3 regions of the Microbulbifer sp. YPW1 genome follow, and region 2 is predicted to be linked to each of the others. Evidence: predicted binding sites of a transcription regulator. Region 2 holds the regulator's gene; each other region holds the start of a gene.
The links. The regulator LexA, encoded in region 2, represses DNA repair genes until DNA is damaged. The targets are predictions, from matches to a motif close to ACTGTNTNTANANACAGT.

Region 1 (6,627 bases), 840 kb from region 2:
GCTGGCATTTGAGTGCCAGGGCCTGAACCGGCTCCCGCAGCTCCACGCGCTCCAGTTGCAGCTTGGTGAGGGCGATCAGCCGCTGTGGATCGAGTTGCGGGCGTGAGATTTCCACATTGACCTCCTGGCTGCCCCGGCTGCCGTAATCGAGAACCCAGCGCAGTTGCTGGCTGTAGAGCTGGCGGCGCTGGAGTTGCCGGCAGAGTTCCCGTACCAGGCGCCCGGCGGGGAACAGCAGTTGCTCGCTGTTATCCAGCGGGCTGGAAAAAAAGAGTTCGCTGTGAAATTCCGGCGGTGGCTGGTAGCTGGGTACCGGGTCCGGACGGGTGCCATTGAGTCGGGCGAGGTAATCGATAAAGCCACGGCCGAAGCGATTGCCCACCTCCGACAGCGGGATAGCGAGCAGCTGACTGACGCGCTTGATGCCACTGGCATAGAGCTTGGCAATGGCCTTGTTGTTGCAATCGAGCAGTTTGCTGGGGGCAAAACTTATCCACTGACGCCATTGCTGCGGTGTGGCGGCGGCCCGGGCCTCTGCCAGCCACTGGCGGTGTTCCGGCAGCTGGCTGAGCAGGTGCGCGGCGCTGGGGCTGTGGCCCAGTCCCATGACATGCTGGATCCGCATCTTGTGCAGTTCCTTGCGCAATTGTTGCAACAGGGGCGCCAGGCCTCCGCTGGCCTTGAGGCTGCCACTCAACTCCAGAAACAGGCAGGCGGTATCGTCGCCCGGTGTTGCCTGCGCATGGCCGTTTTTGTCGGAAACACCGCCGCGGGGGGAAACCACCGGGGTAAAGCTGTAGCCCCACTGGGCCAGCTGCTGCAACAGCTGGGATTCCCGCTCCCGGTCGCGCTCCAGTAACTCCAGGGCCGGGCAGTAGGCGCAGGCGGTGGGAATGGTGAGGCCCGCGCAGACATTGTGGGTGCGGGCGGCAGCATTGGCAGCCTGGATCAGGTTGCCCTGGGAAACGGCAACCGGGGTCTGGTCTCCGGCCCGGTGGGCACGGGTTAGCGCTTCCAGGGGGAGCTGTGGGAACTGGATGCAGAGCCAGAGCATGGGAAAACCTCCTCTCCGTTACAGAAACCGGATGGGTGTCTGAATCAGTGCAGTGGCTGGTCGCGGCGGACCAGATCCGGGCTGCGGGCCAGGTGCAGCCGCTGGCCGGATTTACCGTTGAGCTGCTTCAGCAGGTGCAGCACCAGCTGTTCCCCGTCGCTCTGCAGTTTCAGCCTGAGAGTGGCGGGTGAGGGGGTGTCGGCACTGGAGCCGGGGCGGAAGTGGAAGTGCAGGCAGTCGCCATCGCGGGCGGCAACCTGCAGGCGGCGCAGGTCCTTGTCTGCCGGGGATTCCTTGCCCTGCCAGTTCACCAGGACACCGCAGGCACCAGATTGCAGCGACTGTTCCGCCGCCCACAATTGATCGCGCTGACCTCTGGGGTGGAGGATAAGCAGTTTCTCCAGCTGGATACCGGCCTGCACCAGTGCCGGTGCGTAGGGAACATGCGGCGGGTTGATCAATATCACCATCCGCCCCTGCTGGGTCAGTTGTGCGAGAGTGGGGAGTATCAGCGACATCTCACCGATACCGGCTTTATCCACCAGCAGCTCGGTGGTGGCGGCACGGGGCCAGCCGTGGTTGGCGAGCAGGGCATCCAGGCCGCGGTAGCCACTGGCAATACCCGTACGGGGCTGTCGCTGGCGATTGGCCAGCTGCCATATATCCGGGCGTGTCAGCAGCTGTCGCAGGGGCTGATTGTCGGCCTGGTCACTTAACTGCTTGTTTTGCATGAAGTTTTCGGCGCTGTTCACGATTGGCTTGCTCCACTCGGGCTGTCTGGCTGTGTTTGACTGGTTATCTATACAGTATCTACTGGCAATTTATACAGTAGTTGTTTGGGGGCAGCAAGAGGGACAGCAGTGTTACTGGCACTTTTTTGAACAGGGCAAACCGGCTATGATTCGGCCTCTTTTTTATGACCAGTCATTTACAGCAATCGAGGGGGCAGGGTGAGCATCAAATCCGATAAGTGGATTCGCCGTATGGCAGAGAACGAGGGCATGATCGAGCCCTTCGAGCCGGGCCAGGTCCGTCACGGTACCTCCGGTGATCGCCTGATCTCCTACGGTACTTCCAGCTACGGTTACGACGTGCGCTGTGCCAACGAATTCAAGATCTTCACCAATGTGCACTCCGCCACCGTGGACCCCAAGGCGTTTGACGAAGACAGCTTTGTGGATGTGCAGGGCGACTACTGCGTAATCCCGCCCAACTCTTTTGCCCTGGCGCGCACTGTTGAGTACTTCCGCATCCCGCGTTCGGTACTGACCATCTGTCTGGGCAAGTCCACCTATGCCCGCTGTGGCATCATCGTCAACGTGACGCCGCTGGAGCCGGAATGGGAAGGCCACGTAACCCTGGAATTCTCCAATACCACCAACCTGCCAGCCAAGATCTACGCTAATGAAGGTGTGGCGCAGATGCTGTTCTTCGAGTCTGATGAGATCTGCGACGTGTCCTACAAGGATCGCGGCGGCAAATACCAGGGCCAGCGCGGCGTGACACTGCCCAAGACCTGATCGTTCTATTCTGAAATTTTTTTGCCATGACTGATTTTCCCGCCCAGACCGATGTGCTGATCATCGGTGCCGGTGCCGCCGGCCTGATGTGTGCGGCGGTGGCGGGCAAGCGTGGCCGCAGCGTGCTGGTGCTGGACCACGCCAACAAGGTCGGCAAAAAAATCCTGATGTCCGGCGGCGGCCGCTGCAATTTCACCAACCTGTACACGGCGCCGGACAACTTCTACGGCGAAAACCCGCACTTCTGTAAGTCCGCCCTGGCCCGCTACACCCAGTGGGACTTCATTGCGTTGGTGGAAAAGCACGGAATTCCCTACCACGAGAAAACCCTCGGCCAGCTGTTCTGCGATAACAAGTCCCGCGACATTGTCGACCTGCTGCTGGCAGAGTGTCGCGAAGCCAGAGCGCAGATTCGTACCCGCTGTGAAATCCAGCGTATCGAACCGCTCGAGCCAAAAGGTTTTGAGGTACATACCTCGCTTGGAAAAGTGATGTGTGAATCCCTGGTGATCGCGACCGGCGGCCTGTCGATTCCCACCATGGGGGCGACCGGGTTTGGCTATGAGGTTGCCCGTCAGTTTGGTCACAACATCATTCCCACCCGCGCGGCGCTGGTTCCCTTTACCCTGAACAAGCGCGCACTGGCGCGCCAGCAGGAGTTGCCGGGGACCTCTCTGGCCGTCAATGTCAGCTGCGATCAGGGACATTTTCACGAGCACATGCTGTTTACCCACAAGGGACTGAGTGGCCCTGCGGTATTGCAGATTTCCAGCCACTGGCGCGAGGGGAAAGCGGTAGAGTTCGATCTGGCCCCGGGACTGGATCTGGCCCAATGGCTGGGGGAGCAGCGCGGTAAAAAACCGGAAAGCTATCTGCACACGGTACTGGCAGAGCTCTGGAGTAAAAAACTGGTGCAGTTTTTCCTGCAGCAGAATGATATCCCGAGCAAGCCATTCAAGCAGTATAGCGAGAGTGAAATTAGCGCGCTCGGCGAGCAGCTGCAGGCATGGCGACTGATTCCAGAGGGCACTGAAGGTTACCGCACCGCGGAGGTGACCCTGGGTGGAGTGGATACCAACGAGGTTTCCTCCCGCACTATGGAGAGCCAGAAACAGGCAGGACTGTACTTTATTGGTGAAGTACTGGATGTGACCGGCTGGCTCGGCGGCTTCAACTTTCAGTGGGCCTGGGCATCAGCTCATGCTGCTGGTGGTGAGGCTTAACGTCCCCCCCCTCCCAAGAAATATCTTCCTCATACCCTCCGCCAAGTGCTTTTTCTCGGACGCAAATTCCCTCGGTACGCTTTGTATAAAAAATGCCCGCCTGTAAATCGACGTTCGCAGACCATGCCAATGCATAAAAGCCTGTACTACTAAATGTGCCTGGTGCGCCCACTAGCCGATCGGCATTATTGTTAACAATTTACTGTTGACACTGAAGGCGCGGAGTTGCAGGATGGCTCCAGTAGCCATGTGACTGTGCCTATAGCATTTACATGACTGCGTGGACGGTTCAAGTCAATAACGAATAAAGGCTCGGAACTCGGTCGCCTATCATCGATGGGTAGGCGTGTGGTTCGAGCGTCGAGCCTCCAGATGGAGAGAGAGCATCCATGCCTATTAATAGCAAGCGCTTTACCCTGAGCGCCTTGTCCGCCGCTGTGATTTCCGCAGCTTCTGTTGGCGTTTATGCCCAGGAAGCAGGTAGCAGCACGCTGGAAGAAATCACGGTGACCGGCATCCGCCAGTCGCTGACAAATGCAATGGACATCAAGCGCGATTCCGCCGGTGTTGTGGACGCGATTTCTGCCGAAGATATCGGCAAGTTTCCCGATACCAATTTGGCGGAATCCCTGCAGCGCATTACCGGTGTATCCATTGACCGCAGCAATAACGAAGGTAATAAGGTTACCGTGCGCGGCTTTGGCCCCAACTTTAACCTGGTGACCTTGAATGGTCGCCAGATGCCAAACTCCTCCGCGCTGCAGTCCGAGGGTATTACCCGTAGCTTCAAGTTCGCTGAAATTTCCGCGGAAAGTGTAAGCGGTGTTGAGGTGTACAAAACCGGTAAAGCCGATGTGTATTCCGGGGGTATTGGTTCCACCATCAACATCAAGACTGCACGTCCATTCGATCACGACGGCTTTGTTGCCAGCGCGAGTGTGAAGGGCGTGATGGATACCAGCGTTGAGAAGGGCGATACCGTAACCCCAGAAATCGCCAGTATGGTGAGCAGCACTTTCTTCGATGGTAAATTCGGTGTACTGGTCGCGGTGTCTCACGCAGAGCGTGACAGCCGCAGCGAGTCAGTAAACACCCAAGCCTGGGTTCCGAACTACGGTGTAGCGGATACCTCAGCCATCGATCGCTCAAAAAACCCGGAAGGTACCTACTGGGCGCCTTGGACTTTTGACGTGGACGCTTCTGACCATCAGCGCGAGCGCCAGAATGGACAGCTGGTATTGCAATTCGCGCCTGTGGATAACGTGACTGCAACGCTGGACTATACCGCTTCCCGCTATGATGAGCAGGTCTCCATGAACCGCACCAGCGTGTGGTTTGACACCTCTGCTGGTGTTACTGACAGCAACGGTACTGTCATCAATCCCAGCGTACAAAATGATGAGCTGAATTTTTGGGCCTGGAATTACCAGTTTGTTACTGAAAACGATTCCGTGGGCCTGAATGTAGAGTGGGCTGCAACCGACTCTCTGAGCTTCGGCTTGGATGTACACGACTCGACTTCCCACTCTCAGCCAGGTGGTATTCCCGCAGAAACCATTGCCAATACCAGGAACCCGGGCAAGTTGGTGAATGTTGAAGCGGACTTTTCTAGCGGCAGTGGCCTGCCCGGAATCAGCTTTGACGATTCCGCTCTCGCAGGTGGTGCTTTTGCTCCGGAAAATATTGTTTCCGATCTATTCCAGGAGCGTGGTCTCGAAATCGAGAACAGCATCCAGCAAATTCAGCTTGATGGAACCTGGGAAAACCTGGATGACGGTGCACTTAAAACCATCAAGTTCGGTATCGCCAGTACCGATTATCGGGTAGATGCCTATGACAGTCAGTCTTTCGCATTCGTAGATCTGGGCGATCTGGCATCTTTGGGAATCGACTTCGAACAGCGAGGCGATTTCGGCGATCAGATGGGAAGTAACAGTGGCTTGTTCCCGCTACTGGCTGATTACGAAGCGTCCGACTTTATCGATGCAGTGAAGGCGAGTGGTCAGTACTTCCAGGCTACCCCGACCTTTGACAAGGTTACTGAAGAGACGCTGGCTGCCTTCGTCACTGCGGACTTTGAAACCGAGTTCAATGGCTATCCAGTTCGGCTGAACGCGGGCGTGCGTTTTGAGGATACCGAAGTGACCGGTACTTCCATTCAAAACGGCATCCTCGGATTGAGCTTCTGGCACGACGAGGAGCTGCGTGAAATCAATGACGATACGCCCAGTGCCGATACACTTGACGGGGATTACACGCGCTTCCTACCGAACCTGGATGCGAGCATCAGTCTGACCGAAGAACTGGTGGCGCGTGCATCTTTCAGTCGTACCCTGAGTCGCGCCGATATCTCTGCGATGTTCCCGTCTACTTCTCTGGATGTGTCCCGTCCGGGTGGTCCGTTCAACGCCTCCCAGGGTAATCCGGGTTTGTTGCCGATTACCTCTGATAACTTTGACCTGTCGGTGGAGTACTACTACGCAGAGGGCAGCTACGCATCTGTAGGTTACTTCAAGAAATACGTTGAGAACTTCATCGGTGCGACCACCGAAGAGCGTGTGATCTACGACGTAAATGGCAACCCGATCACCGACCCGAGTATCAACCCGCGTCCGGGATGCCCGGATTCTACCGGTAGTAACCCGGCGTGTTTCGGTAATGCCAATGACCCGGTTATAACCTGGAATGTGGGTACTCCCGGTAACCAGGAGAATGCGGAAGTCTACGGTTGGGAATTTGCCGTTCAGCACATGTTTGGGGAGACCGGGTTTGGTGCAATCTTCAATGCGACGTTGGTAGATGGCGACGTAGAATACGATGTCTACAGCAG
Region 2 (6,627 bases):
ACCGCTACAGCAGCAAAGAGGGCGCCCAGGAAGCGCACGAGGCGATTCGCCCCTCTGATGTGCGCGTCAAACCGAACATGCTGTCCGGTATGGAGCGTGATGCCGAGCGTCTGTACACCCTGATCTGGCAACAGTTTGTAGCCTGTCAGATGACACCGGCCCAGTTTACTTCTACCTCTGTGGTGGTGACCGCGGGCGATTTTGAATTGCGTACCCGCGGCCGCGTGATCCGTTTTGACGGCTTCCTCAAGGTCGCACCGGCGCAGAGCAAGAAAGATGAAGATCTTGTGCTGCCGGATATCAAGGTGGGTGAAAAACTCAACCTGCAGAAGCTGGACCCGAAACAGCATTTCACCAAGCCGCCGGCCCGTTTCAGCGAAGCGGCACTGGTAAAAGAGCTTGAGAAGCGCGGTATCGGCCGTCCATCCACCTACGCGTCGATTATTTCCACGATCCAGGATCGCGGCTACGTTCGTCTGGAAAACCGCCGTTTCTACGCGGAAAAGATGGGCGACATCGTCACCGATCGCCTCAGTGAAAGCTTTACCGACCTGATGGATTACGGCTTCACGGCCAGCCTGGAAGAGTCCCTGGATACGGTGGCGGAAGGCAAAAAAGGTTGGAAAGACCTGCTGAATGAATTCTATTCCGACTTCAGCAAGCGTCTCGAAGTCGCCCAGGACAAAGACGGCGGTATGCGTCGCAATGCGCCTACTGACACCGACATCGAATGCAGCAGCTGCGGTCGCCACATGCAGATCCGCACCGGTTCTACCGGTGTATTCCTCGGTTGTTCCGGTTACGCGCTGCCGCCGAAAGAGCGCTGCACCAACACCATGAACCTGGTGTCCGGTGAAGAAGCCGTGGATGCCGACAAGGACGAAGAGGCTGAAACCCGCCAGTTGCGGGACAAGCGTCGCTGTAGCAAGTGCGGCACCGCCATGGACAGCTATCTGGTGGACGAACATCGCAAGCTGCACATCTGCGGTAATAACCCGGACTGCCCCGGCTTTGAGGTGGAAAAAGGCACCTTCAAGATCAAGGGCTACGATGGCCCGGTGATCGAATGTGACAAGTGCGGTGCGGACATGCAGTTGAAGTCCGGTCGCTTTGGCAAGTACTTCGGCTGTACCAGCGAAACCTGCAAAAACACCCGCAAGCTGCTCAAGAGTGGCCAGCCGGCACCGCCCAAAATGGATCCGGTACCCATGCCCGAGCTGCCCTGCGAAAAGGTGGATGATACGTATATCCTGCGCGATGGCGCCTCGGGCCTGTTCCTGGCGGCGAGCCAGTTCCCCAAAAACCGGGAGACTCGCGCACCGCTGATCAAGGAACTGCTGCCGCACAAAGACGAGATTGACCCCAAGTACAGCTTCCTGTTTTCGGCTCCCACCGAGGACAACGAGGGTCGCGACACAGTGGTCCGTTTCAGCCGCAAGACTCAGGAGCAGTACGTCCAGAGTGAGGAAGAGGGCAAGGCGACCGGCTGGAAGGCCTTCTATCGCGACGGTAAATGGCAGGTAGAGGCACCGGCCAAGAAAGCGCCCGCGAAGAAAAAAGCAGCCGCCAAAAAAGCACCTGCCAAGAAAAAGGCCGCAGCGAAAAAGGCCCCGGCCAAGAAGGCTGCAGCCAAAAAAGCCCCGACAAAGTAGGTTGCCCTGTGAGTAATCCGTATACGGGTACCGTGGCATCGGCCCTGCGTCGATGCCAGCTGATCCTTCAGTCTCCTGCGCCAGCGGCGGAACAGTCCAACCCGCTGTCGCCGGAGTCGCTCTATGAGAGTGCCCTGTGCCAGGGCGCGCTGCTGCAATTGTGGCGCGCCTACCGGGCGTTTCTGGCGGAGCAGGGGCATCAGTTGCAGCTGGGCTTTGCGCCCGGCGGTGAGCCGGAAACCGCGCATGCACTGGCGCAGCTGGTGGCCTCGCGTGGCAAGTTCAGTGCCGAGGTCAACGAGCTGGTCAGCCTGGCGGAGAATCCCGACAGCTGGTTCCAGGGGCTGGAAGCAGCCTGGCGGGCCCTGTGGCATCCTGCCGGGGGCGCGGTCCAGTCGCCCGCGGATTCTACCGGTGCGCAAAGCCTGATCCCTGTGCGGCAGCTGGATACTCGCGCGCCCGAAGCCCTGAATCGGGATTCCCTTGAGGAGTGGCTCCGGGCCCTGAATGAGCTGGTCCAGCGTCAGCGTGCCCACGGCCAGGAGTGGTAACTCCCACCATCAATGGCCCAGTTGAGGGCCAAGCCTGCCCGGCCCCGCCACTGATTAATCATTTGCCGCTGTGTTACACTGGCCTCAAATCACGCCGCGCCCGGTACCTGGTCGCGCTCTCGGATATGCGGGTGGCCGGTGTGAGGTAATTGAGAAGTAATTGGAGAAATGAATGTCTTCTGAGACCTACGAAATCATCGAGTTGTCCAATGGTGATGTAGCGCTGCGACGCGCTGGTCACAAAGAGGACCCGCTGGTGCGTATCCATTTCTCTGAGGAGAGTCTCGAGTTTCTGCGCGAGCACAAGATTGCCATTGCGCGGGCCATGCTTGAGGCCGGCATCGAGGCGGTACAGGATATCAATGAGCTGGAGCCGGAACCCTTCGAAGAAGAGGAAGTGGATATTACCGAGCACACCATCCACTGACGCAGCCTGCGAGTTTCGGGAAGCTGCGGGTAGTGGATACCTGTACTTTGGCCAGACATAAAAAAACAGGGCAATGGCCCTGTTTTTTTATGTCTGCTTTTTACTGTTTATGGCGAATCATGTGCCATTACAGGGGGTTCTGGCGAATGACGCCAACAGCCAGCCCCTCGATCGCGAAGTTTCTGTCGCGCATGTCTACCTCAATAACGTTGAAGTCCTCGTTCTCGGGCAGCAGCTGTACGGTTGCCTGATTTCCGCGGCGCTTGAAGCGTTTCACCGTCACTTCATCTTCGATACGTGCAACCACGATCTGACCGTTGCGAATGTTCTCTGTGCGCTGCACGGCCAGCAGATCACCGTCGAGGATGCCGGCGTCTTTCATGCTCATTCCGTGAACCCGCAACAGGTAATCTGCGGGAGGGTGGAAGAACTCTGCCGGAATCTCGCAGTACTCCTCGATATTCTCTTCCGCCAGGATCGGATTACCGGCGGCTACCCGGCCGACGATCGGCAGGCCGCTGTGATAGTCGGGAATGCGAATGCCGCGCGAGGCACCGGCAACCATCTCGATGGCCCCTTTGCGCGCGAGTGCCTTGAGGTGCTCTTCCGCCGCATTGGGGGAGCGGAAGCCCAGTTCCTGGGCAATTTCAGCCCGGGTAGGTGGGTAACCGGTATCGTCCAGGTAACTTTTGATCAGCTCCAGTACCTGTGCCTGGCGGGCGGTGAGATTTGTCATGGGCGCGTTCCTGTTGTTTCCGGAGTTATTCCCGGCATCTGTTCCTGGAGTCCGGTGTCTGTATTTATATACAGTTGCTGTGATTATATACAGATTTGGCGGGTGCGCAATCTTCCGGGGGCGGCGCCTGATTACTGCTAGACTTGAATGGCCCTGAGGCGGTTTATGTCTGCAGTTCCAGGCCGCAGGCCTCAACGGTTGGATTAAGTCGTGCAGGGCTGCGAATAGCGATAATGGAGAAGGCATATGCTGGATGCAAAAATGCCGGAAGCGTGGCGTGTGCTGCGCATTCAATCGGAACTCGTCGACGGTATCGAACGCCTGATTACCCTCAAAGGCGCGGTGACGGTTTTTGGCAGTGCAAGGTTTCCCGAAGATACGAACGAGTATCAGCAGGCCATGCGTCTTGGTGAGCTGTTGGCGAGTGAGGGTATCCCCGTGATTACCGGCGGAGGTCCGGGAATAATGGAAGCGTGCAACCGCGGCGCTTTCACTCAGTCCGGCGCTTCTATCGGCCTCAATATAGAGCTGCCTTTTGAGCAGACCCCAAACCCCTATCTGGATATCAGCCTGAACTTTCGCTATTTCTTCGTGCGCAAGTTTATTTTCGTCAAACACGCAGTGGGCTTTATCGCCATGCCGGGTGGATACGGCACACTCGATGAATTGTTTGAAGCGCTAACCCTGGTGCAGACGCAGAAAGTCCGACGCTTTCCCATTGTGCTGGTAGGAAAACAGTACTGGTCGGGCCTGGTAAATTGGATGGTGGATACGCAGCTTGCGCGGAATTGCATTGATGCGAGTGATCTCGAGCTGTTCAGGTTGGTGGATACCGTCGATGAGGCGGCAGAAATCATTGTCGAATATATTCGCGAGCGCGATGATTGAGGGTGAGCAACCGATCAAGGATCAGTGCCTGCTATTCGGAGAGGTCGATATCGGTAGTGTGCAGAAGTTGATGCTTCATGTTCGAGCGCAGGATTTTGGGTTCGTTCTTTTCCTTGGGAAGCGAAAGAACCCATTTGCCGCGGTTAACCTGAATCGGATTTGACCGCGGCCTCAGAAGCCCTCGTCGGTCCCCGGAAACGATTCGCCTTCCAGCCGATCGATAGCGCTCTGGGCGGGTGAGAAGAGGGGGCTGGTGAAGCCAGAATCCTCCGCGTCCTGCATCTCCTCGGCCAGGGTGCCATAGCCTGCATTGGCATCTTCCGGCGCGGCGGCGCCAATCACCGGCAGCCGTGGCCAGCTGTGAAAGTCGATCTCATCTACCGAGCCATCCACGTACTGGATTTCAATTGTCCGCGACGGATGGTCTACGGCGACCACCTCAAACAGATCACCGCTGTCGAAATTTTCAAACCAGCTGCCAATTTCTGGTGCGATTCTCGCCATGATGCAGCCCTCCTGATATTTATCAGTGCTGGCATTACCTATGCCTCTGTTCTCAATCTAGTGTGCGCGGGGCCCCCTCGGTAACGGAGTAGTCGCGAGATACCGCCTGACCAGGGCATTTTGTGCGCATGCGGTGGTTTTCGCGATGAAGTATCTGCTTGACTCGCATTCTGGTGAAATTGTGCGCAATGGCGGGTGGTTGGATTCTGTGCCGTCCCGCGGCGACTGTGCTAATCTCAGCGCTTAAACAAGTGTTTTAATTGATAGTTTGAATTGCTGTGAGCATGGTATGAGTCAGCTGGATACCGTAAACCGAATCCTCGATGCTGCGGAGGTGCTTTTTGCCGAGCGCGGCTTTACCGAGACATCCCTGCGAACGATCACCAGTACCGCTGGAGTGAATCTGGCCGCGGTGAATTATCATTTTGGTTCGAAAAAGGAACTGATTCAGGCGGTATTCGAGCGGTTCCTTACACCTTTTACGAAAAGCCTGGATGAGGAACTGAGCCGTCGACAGCAGGCGCAGGTCAGTGGTGAGGAGCTACAGCTGGATGACCTGCTGCAGAGCCTCTACCGGGTGGCGCTCGCAGGGCTGGCGGAAGAGGGGCGGGATCCCAAGCGGTTTATGCGCCTGCTCGGTCTCGCCTACACCCAGTCCCAGGGCCACTTGCGCCGTTTCATTGTCGCCCGCTATGGCGCCAGCTACCGGCGTTTTGCGGGGCAGTTGGCAAACGCACTGCCCCAGGTGGATCCGGTTACCTTCTACTGGCGTCTTTATTTTATGCTTGGCGCCACCATATTTTCCCTGTCGAGCTTTGACGCCATCGAAGCTATCCTGAGGGAAGATTTCGGTGCCGAGAGCGATCTCGATGAGACGCTGGCGCGATTGGCGCCGGCGGCTGCAGCGATGCTGACTGCGCCGGTATCCGGCGAGATTTGAAGGCCAGCGCGTATCCGGGCAAGCACATAGGCCCGGTCAGCCCGATTAATTGACTTGCAGTGGGAGCGGCAATCCATGTCTGTTCAGATTGGCCCAGTGATGATTGATGTAGAGGGTACCGAGCTCACCGATGAAGATCGGGAGCTGTTGCGGCACCCTCAAGTGGGCGGGCTTATCTTTTTTGCGCGCAACTACCGCGACCGTCCACAGCTAGAGGCCCTGATCAAAGATATCCGTGCCGTGCGCCCGGAGATTCTGCTGGCGGTGGACCAGGAAGGCGGGCGCGTGCAGCGCTTTCGCGAGTCATTCACTCGTATCCCTTCCATGCAGGCGCTCAGTGCCCGCGCCGACGCCCAGCAGCTGAAAGATGTCGGCTGGCTGCTCGCTGCTGAACTACTGGCAGTGGGTGTGGATTTCAGTTTTGCCCCGGTGCTGGATGCCGATGATGACTTCTGCCGGATTGTGGGGGACCGCAGTTTCGCCCAGGATCCTCTGGTGCTCGCGCAAAAGGCGCGGCCGTTTATGGCGGGGATGCACGAAGCGGGAATGGCGACCACTGGCAAGCATTTCCCCGGTCACGGTCAGGTGCTGGAGGACAGCCATGAAGAGCTTCCGGTGGACCAGCGAACCCTGGATGCCGTGCTCGCGTCAGACTGCGTACCCTTTGCCGAGTGCATTGCCGCAGGTGAGCTACAGGCAGTAATGCCGGCACACATTCGCTTTGCCAACGTTGATGAAAACCCGGTGGGCTTCTCGCGCTTCTGGCTGCAGGAAATCCTGCGCAAGCGGCTGGGATTCGACGGGGTGATTTTCAGTGATGACCTGACAATGGAGGGGGCAGGCGCGGCAGGCGGCTATGCGGAGCGCATCCGGGCGGCTATGCAAGCTGGCTGTGATATGGGCGTGGTGTGTAATAACCGCCAGGGCGC
Region 3 (6,627 bases), 890 kb from region 2:
GGATTGCCACCGCGAACTTCTCGCCGCGGCCAAAGTTGATCTTGCGAGTCAGCGCGGCGTGGGGAATCACCTCGATCTTGCCATTGCGGCGCACCGCGCCGCCCACACCCAGGCTCTCGATGGAGGTCTTGGCCGTGCCGGGACTCAGGCCGGAATCTGAATCAAATCCGAGGGTGAGGTGCGTCGCGCTGGTCATGGCCTTGTGCAGGGCTGACGCCAGACAATCGGTGGGAATCACATCAAAGCCGGTGCCGGGGCAAAGTACGATACCCGCGGCCTTGGCCTCGGCTTCGAGGGCGTGGGCCTGCTGGTATACGGCCATTTCGCCAGTAATGTCCTGGTAGTGGGTGCCACTGGCGATACAGGCACGCATCATCGGCTCTGCGGTGGCGGAGAAGGGGCCGGCACAGTGGATGACTACGGATACATCGCGCAGGGTACGCACCAGGGTTTCTTCGTCGTCGAGACTGACGGCAATGGCGGGCAGGTCCAGCTCGTTGGCCAAAGGCTGCAGCTTCGCCGCGCTGCGGCCGGAGAGAATGGGTTTCAGGCCCTGGGCCACCGCTTGGCGTGCGATCAGCTCGCCGGTATAGCCGTAGGCACCGTAAATCAGGATCTGCTTGTTGTTCACCGATTATCCTTATTGTGTCCGGTCTTGTGGACCTTGTTTTTCTGGTTTTGGAAGTGGTGTGGGGCCGGGTCAGTCCAGGGCTTTTTCCAGCGCAAAGCGCGGTATCGTCTGGCCGTCTTTCTCCACGGTTTCTGAAAACATCGCCAGGGGGCGTGCCCACACGCCGAATTCATCATACAGAGCCCGGTAGATGGCCAGTTGTTCCCCGGTTTCACTGTGGGTGGCGATTTCCATCAAATGGTAGAGATTGCCCTTGTAGTGGCGATAGATGCCTTTCTGCATATTGGTGTCTTCGTCTGTATCGGGTTGCGGGGCGTCAGCTCATGTGGAACGGAGACAGCTGGATCTGGCTCACGCGCTGGCCGTGCAGCACCGCGACTCCGCCATAGCGGCGCTCCCCGGTAGAGGTGAATTCAAATTCGTACTGTCGCTGCAGGCGCACCTGGCCGCTGCGATCCCGCTTCAGGCGGGTGCGGGCGAGCATCACCGTATCGTCCAGCAGTTGTACACCGGTGTCCGCACAGTGGCTCTTGACGATGCGGCGCACGCGATCCTTTGCCGCCATGCCGGCCCAGAAGTACCAGGCCGCCAGGCCGATCAGGAATAGCCACACGAGGTCGCCGAGTGAGTAATACATAGGTACTTTGATTGCTATATCATCTGAACGCGCAAGAATACCACCAGAGGAGGGAGTATGCCCGGCACGATTCTCATCACCGGCTGTAATCGCGGTATCGGTCTGGAAATGACCCGGCAATTTGCCGCGGATGGCTGGCAGGTGGTCGCCACCTGTCGCAATCCTTCAGCTGCCTGGGAGCTCAGCGAGCTCGCCGAGGCCCACGACAATATCGAGATCCACGGCCTGGACGTGACCGATTACGCGCAAATGGCCGAGCTGGCAAAGGACCTGGAGGGCCGCTCCCTGGACGTCCTGGTCAGTAACGCCGGCTACTACGGCCCCAAAGGGGTAGGGCTGGGCAGTGTGGATGTGGAGGAGTGGCGCAAGGTACTGGAAGCCAACACCATCGCCCCCTACAAACTGGTGGAGACTTTTTACCCGCATATGGTGAACGGGCACTATAAGGTGGTGGGAATCCTCAGTAGCAAGGTAGGCAGTATCAGCGACAACGGTTCCGGTGGTGGTTATATCTACCGCTCCTCAAAAACCGCGGTAAACCAGGTGGCAAAAAGCCTTTCCATTGACCTCGCGGAGCAGGGTATCAAGGTGCTGGCATTGCACCCCGGCTGGGTACAAACCGATATGGGTGGCCCGAATGCGCTGATATCCGTAGAGGAGAGTGTGGCGGGATTGAAGAAAGTTTTGCTGGAAGCGGACGAGACTAGCAGTGGCCACTTCTATAATTACGATGGCACGACCATTCCCTGGTAATCCTCCCCCAAAACTTCTCTCAGGAAAGCTGGCCCGTTAGCGATCAACTGCTCTTTTCTGCGCTTGGGCCAGCGCTTGATTTCCACTTCCAGTTTTAAGGCATCGGATTTGCTGCGCATGGCGCAGTGAAAGGCGAGCGTCAGTGGTCCGCGCCCGCGCAGTGCCTTTGCGGCTTTCGGGCCACCGCTGTTGTGCTCCTCGAAGCGGCGCGCCACGTCCCGGGTAACACCGGTATACAGGCTGCCATTTTTGGTGCGGATCAGATAAACAAACCAGCCAGACAAAACAGTTTCCCAGATTAAAAAAGGCTCTGCTGATCGCCGGACTGAGGCGGCAGAGTGAACCGAGTGCAATCCAGATCCAACTTTCGTTCGTTCAGCCCCAGTTTGCGACAGGTTACCCGAAAGCGCTGCTGCAGTAACTGCGCGAATACTCCCGTGCCCCGTTGTCGCTGCCCGAACTCGCTCTGATTGTCCTTGCCGCCACGACTCTGCTGCACAATGCTCATGACGTGCTCTGCACGTTCCGGGTAATGTTCCTGCAGCCATTGTCGGAACAGTGGCGCCACTTCAAAAGGCAGCCGCAGCAGGATATACGCCGCGTGAATCGCGCCGGCACCGTGGGCGCTGTGCAGTATTTTTTCCAGCTCGGCGTCGTTCAGTGCGGGGATGATGGGGGCGGCCATAACTGCGGTGGGTATCCCGGCAGCGGCCAAAGCCTCGATGGTACGCAGGCGCGCCGCGGGCCCGGCGGTGCGGGGCTCCAGTTTGCGCTTTAACCCGTTATCCAGGGTGGTCACACTGATGCCCACATGCACAAGGTTGTCCTGGGCCATTTCCGCGAGTACCGGCAGATCGCGAAGAATCAGCTGGCTCTTGGTGACGATGGTCACGGGATGGCGGTAGTGTTGCAGGGTTTCCAGTATCTGGCGGGTGATCCGCTTGTCTTTTTCCAGTGGCTGGTAGGGGTCTGTATTGGTGCCCATGGCGATGGGACTGCACCGGTAGCCTTTTTTACGCAGCGCTTTTTCCAGCAATTCGGCTGCGTTGAGTTTGTAAAACAGCTGCGTTTCGAAATCCAGCCCCGGTGACAGGTCCATATAGGCGTGTGCCGGACGGGCATAACAGTACACGCAACCGTGTTCACATCCACGGTAGGCGTTGATGGACTGGGTAAAGGGGATATCTGGCGAGCTGTTGGTGGCTATGATCGACTTCGCCTTCTCCTCGATGGCCACGGTTTCGATCCGTTCCACTGGCTCCAGCGCCATTTCCCAGCCATCGCTCTCGCGGCTGCTCACCTGGTCCACAAAGCGACCGGCCAGGTTGCTGACGGCACCCCGGCCCTTGAGGGTACTGCGGGGATTACTTGGTGAATCGTTGGCCATGTCTTTCTTGGGGTGCTGTATGTTTGTACAGTTTATTGCCGGTCCCGGGACTGTGCAAGAGGGGCCGTGAGCACATACAATGACCGAATAGTTTTGGGTTGTGTTCAAGCGGTTTCAACGTAGGGAGCAGGGAATGGATCTTCAGGCTGTTGCGGCGATATACGCTTTTGCCGTCAAGGTATTGCAGGTGTTTGCGATGCTATTTGCCTTCGGGCTGGTGGTGCTGGTGCTATACGTGGTGTACCTGTACCTATCGGATGTGAGCCAGACCAAGCAGGCCATCCGGCGCAATTTTCCGGTGCTGGGGCGGTTCCGTTATCAGTTTGAACACCTAGGTGAGTTTTTTCGCCAGTACTTTTTTGCCCTCGACCGCGAAGAGATGCCGTTTAACCGCGCCCAGCGCAGCTGGGTGTATCGCGCGGCAAAGAATGTGGATTCCACACTCGCTTTTGGTTCCACGAGGCCCCTGAACCAGCCCGGGGATATCGTATTTCTCAATCACCCGTTTCCCACCCTGGCCAAGGATGCGGTGCCGCCCCGGGAAGTGACCGTAGGTGAGGGTGTGGCCCGACGACCCTACACCACCCGCTCGATTTTCAATATTTCCGGTATGAGTTTTGGTGCGCTGTCGGTGCCGGCGGTCAGCGCATTGTCCCGGGGAGCGGCCAAGGCGGGTATCTGGTTGAATACCGGTGAGGGGGGGCTTTCTCCGCATCATCTGGAAGGCGGTTGCGACATCGTATTTCAGATAGGTACCGCCAAATACGGTGTGCGCGATGAGGAGGGTAGGTTGTCCGATGACAAGTTGCGCGCGGTGGCGGCGCACGAACAGGTCCGGATGTTCGAGCTGAAACTCTCTCAGGGTGCCAAGCCCGGCAAGGGCGGGATTCTCCCCGGCATCAAGGTCACGCCGGAAATTGCCCATGTGCGCGGTATCCCGGTGGGTATGGATTCTATCAGCCCCAACGGGCACCCGGAGTTTCGGGATGTGGGCGGGCTGTTGGATATGATTGGCCACATCCGCGAGGTCACCGGCAAACCCACCGGATTCAAGTGCGTGATCGGTAATAGCGACTGGTTGCACGAGCTTTGTGAAACGATTCAGAAGCGCGGCCTAGACTCTGCGCCGGACTTTATCACCATCGACAGTGCTGATGGCGGCAGCGGCGCGGCTCCCCAGAGTCTGATGGATTATATGGGGCTCCCGATCAATCGCAGCCTGCCCATGGTTGTTGACCTGATTACCCAGTACGGACTGCGGGATCGCATCAAGATCATCTGTGCCGGTAAGCTGCTCACCCCATCCATGGTGGCCTGGGCGCTGGCGATGGGTGCGGACTTCGTTAATTGTGCACGGGGTTTCATGTTTGCGCTGGGTTGTATTCAGGCCATGCAGTGCAACAAGAATACCTGTCCTACGGGCGTCACTACCCACAACCCGGACCTGCAGCAGGGCCTGGACCCCATGGACAAGGCGGAGCGGGTCTACCATTACGCGCACAATATGGAACACGAGGTGGGTATGCTGGCCCACTCCTGCGGTGTGCCGGAACCGCGCCAGTTGCGACGCGCCCATGTAGAGGTCATCAACGAGCGCGGCACACCGGTCCCGCTGTCCGACCTGGTACCGGAAGTGCCACCCAAATCCCTGATCGCCTCGGATCGCGGAACCCAATAACCGGACAGCGGGAGAAGACCATGGAAGGGGTAACCACTCTGGTGGGGCAGGGCCTGTATATGGCGGTGGCCGCGGTAGTCGGCTTGGCCATTGCGCGGATACTGAAGCGCGGCAATACACTGGGCTGCCTGATTGCTGGTGTGCTCGCCGGTGTTCTGCTACCGGTACTCGATTACGATACCGGGCTGCGTGCCGAGAATATTCACCAGATGGTGTTTTTCGTGATTCTGCCGGTGCTGATTTTTGAATCTGCCTGGAAGATTGACCCGGATGTCCTGTTCCGCTGGCTGGGGCCGATTTTGCTTTTCGCCACGCTGGGGGTGCTGATTTGCGGGCTGATCACGGCGGTGTTGGTGTACTACGGTGTCCATCACCCCACAGGCTTCCCCTGGATCGCGGCGTTGCTCACCGGGGCCATTCTTGCGGCCACCGATCCTGTTTCGATTATCGCGCGGATGCGCCAGAGCCACGCCAATGAGGAGTTGTTGACCCTGGTGGAAGGGGAGAGCCTGTTCAACGATGCAGTGGCGGTCGTTCTGTTCTCTTTTATTCTGGGCATTGCCAGCCACAGTGTGATGGAAGGTGCGGTGGCAACCGGCGAGACGGTTGCCGGTGCCGGCAGTTTTGCGCTGTATTTCTCGGTACTGTTTTTTGGCGGGCTGGCGGTGGGCACACTGTGTGGCCTGCTCACTGCAATCGTCATTCTTTTTTTGGGGTCGGCAGGTGCGGCGTTGGTGGTGCTGGTGCTGGCCGCGTTTGGCAGCTTTTATCTGGGGGAGCATGTGGTGGGTGTTTCGGGGATTCTTTCGGTGATGGTCTGTGCGATTGTTTCCCGGGCCTGTTTGCGCGAGCAGCAGGAAACCTATTTAACCCACGCGTCGCCGACCTGGGAGTGGCTTGGCCTTCTGTTCAATGCGCTGATCTTTGTGATCATGGGCCTGGTGATTACCTTCGAGATGTTTACCGATCAATGGCTGGCGATGATCATCGCGATTGTGGCGGCAATCGGTGCGCGGGGATTGGCAGTATTCATGCTGTCCCCGCTGGCCCGCTTCGTAGGGCCGCCCATTCCGCAGAGTTGGCGCTTGATTTTAAGCTGGGGTGGTTTGCGCGGCGTGATTGCGGTGGCGCTGGTGCTGTCGCTGCCAACAGAGTTGCCTTACTGGTGGACAGTACAGTCGATGGTGTTTGGTGTGGTGCTGTTTTCCCTACTGGTGCAGGGCACAACCAGCGCGCGCCTGATCAGGAAGCTGGGGCTGTAACTTCAACCTGGGCAAGGTGGTGCATCCAGGTCGACTGGTTGTGCCCCGTTTCAGACTCTCCCTTACGGGAGTAAAAGAGATGGCCTGCGAGGCCGAGAACAATAAGTGCGAAGATCAGTACACCGATGACTCTGAGCATTGATTTCTTGTTCCTCGTGGCGATAAGCCGTATAGCTACACGGCGAAGGTGGCAGGAACAGAGTATGGGGCGCGCTCAGTCCCGCTCATGCACAGTTGTTTTAATATAGCTCCCCCGGGGCTGGTAGTAGTGAGAAAGCG

Region 1: imuA (translesion DNA synthesis-associated protein ImuA) is a predicted target of LexA. The motif match lies at 1,845-1,862, and genes of this name have one in related genera.
Region 3: HUW35_RS18435 (PA0069 family radical SAM protein) is a predicted target of LexA. The motif match lies at 3,423-3,440, and genes of this name have one in related genera.

Annotation. Positions count from the first base shown of each region.
Region 1 is NZ_CP055157.1:2,784,933-2,791,559, forward strand. It holds gene HUW35_RS11420 (DNA polymerase Y family protein) at 1-1,054, opposite strand, end outside; gene imuA (translesion DNA synthesis-associated protein ImuA) at 1,099-1,806, opposite strand; gene dcd (dCTP deaminase) at 2,005-2,574, shown strand; gene HUW35_RS11435 (NAD(P)/FAD-dependent oxidoreductase) at 2,601-3,797, shown strand; gene HUW35_RS11440 (TonB-dependent receptor) at 4,187-6,627, shown strand, end outside.
Region 2 is NZ_CP055157.1:3,629,310-3,635,936, forward strand. It holds gene topA (type I DNA topoisomerase) at 1-1,652, shown strand, start outside; gene HUW35_RS14745 (DUF6586 family protein) at 1,661-2,203, shown strand; gene HUW35_RS14750 (hypothetical protein) at 2,376-2,630, shown strand; gene lexA (transcriptional repressor LexA) at 2,758-3,366, opposite strand; gene HUW35_RS14760 (TIGR00730 family Rossman fold protein) at 3,613-4,254, shown strand; gene HUW35_RS14765 (DUF6763 family protein) at 4,426-4,758, opposite strand; gene HUW35_RS14770 (TetR/AcrR family transcriptional regulator) at 5,048-5,698, shown strand; gene nagZ (beta-N-acetylhexosaminidase) at 5,774-6,627, shown strand, end outside.
Region 3 is NZ_CP055157.1:4,515,366-4,521,992, reverse strand. It holds gene HUW35_RS18460 (trans-acting enoyl reductase family protein) at 1-631, opposite strand, end outside; gene HUW35_RS18455 (DUF1653 domain-containing protein) at 701-913, opposite strand; gene HUW35_RS18450 (DUF3301 domain-containing protein) at 948-1,268, opposite strand; gene HUW35_RS18445 (SDR family oxidoreductase) at 1,326-2,021, shown strand; gene HUW35_RS18440 (GIY-YIG nuclease family protein) at 1,994-2,305, opposite strand; gene HUW35_RS18435 (PA0069 family radical SAM protein) at 2,320-3,408, opposite strand; gene HUW35_RS18430 (FMN-binding glutamate synthase family protein) at 3,542-5,086, shown strand; gene HUW35_RS18425 (sodium:proton antiporter) at 5,107-6,348, shown strand; gene HUW35_RS18420 (DUF2279 domain-containing protein) at 6,563-6,627, opposite strand, start outside.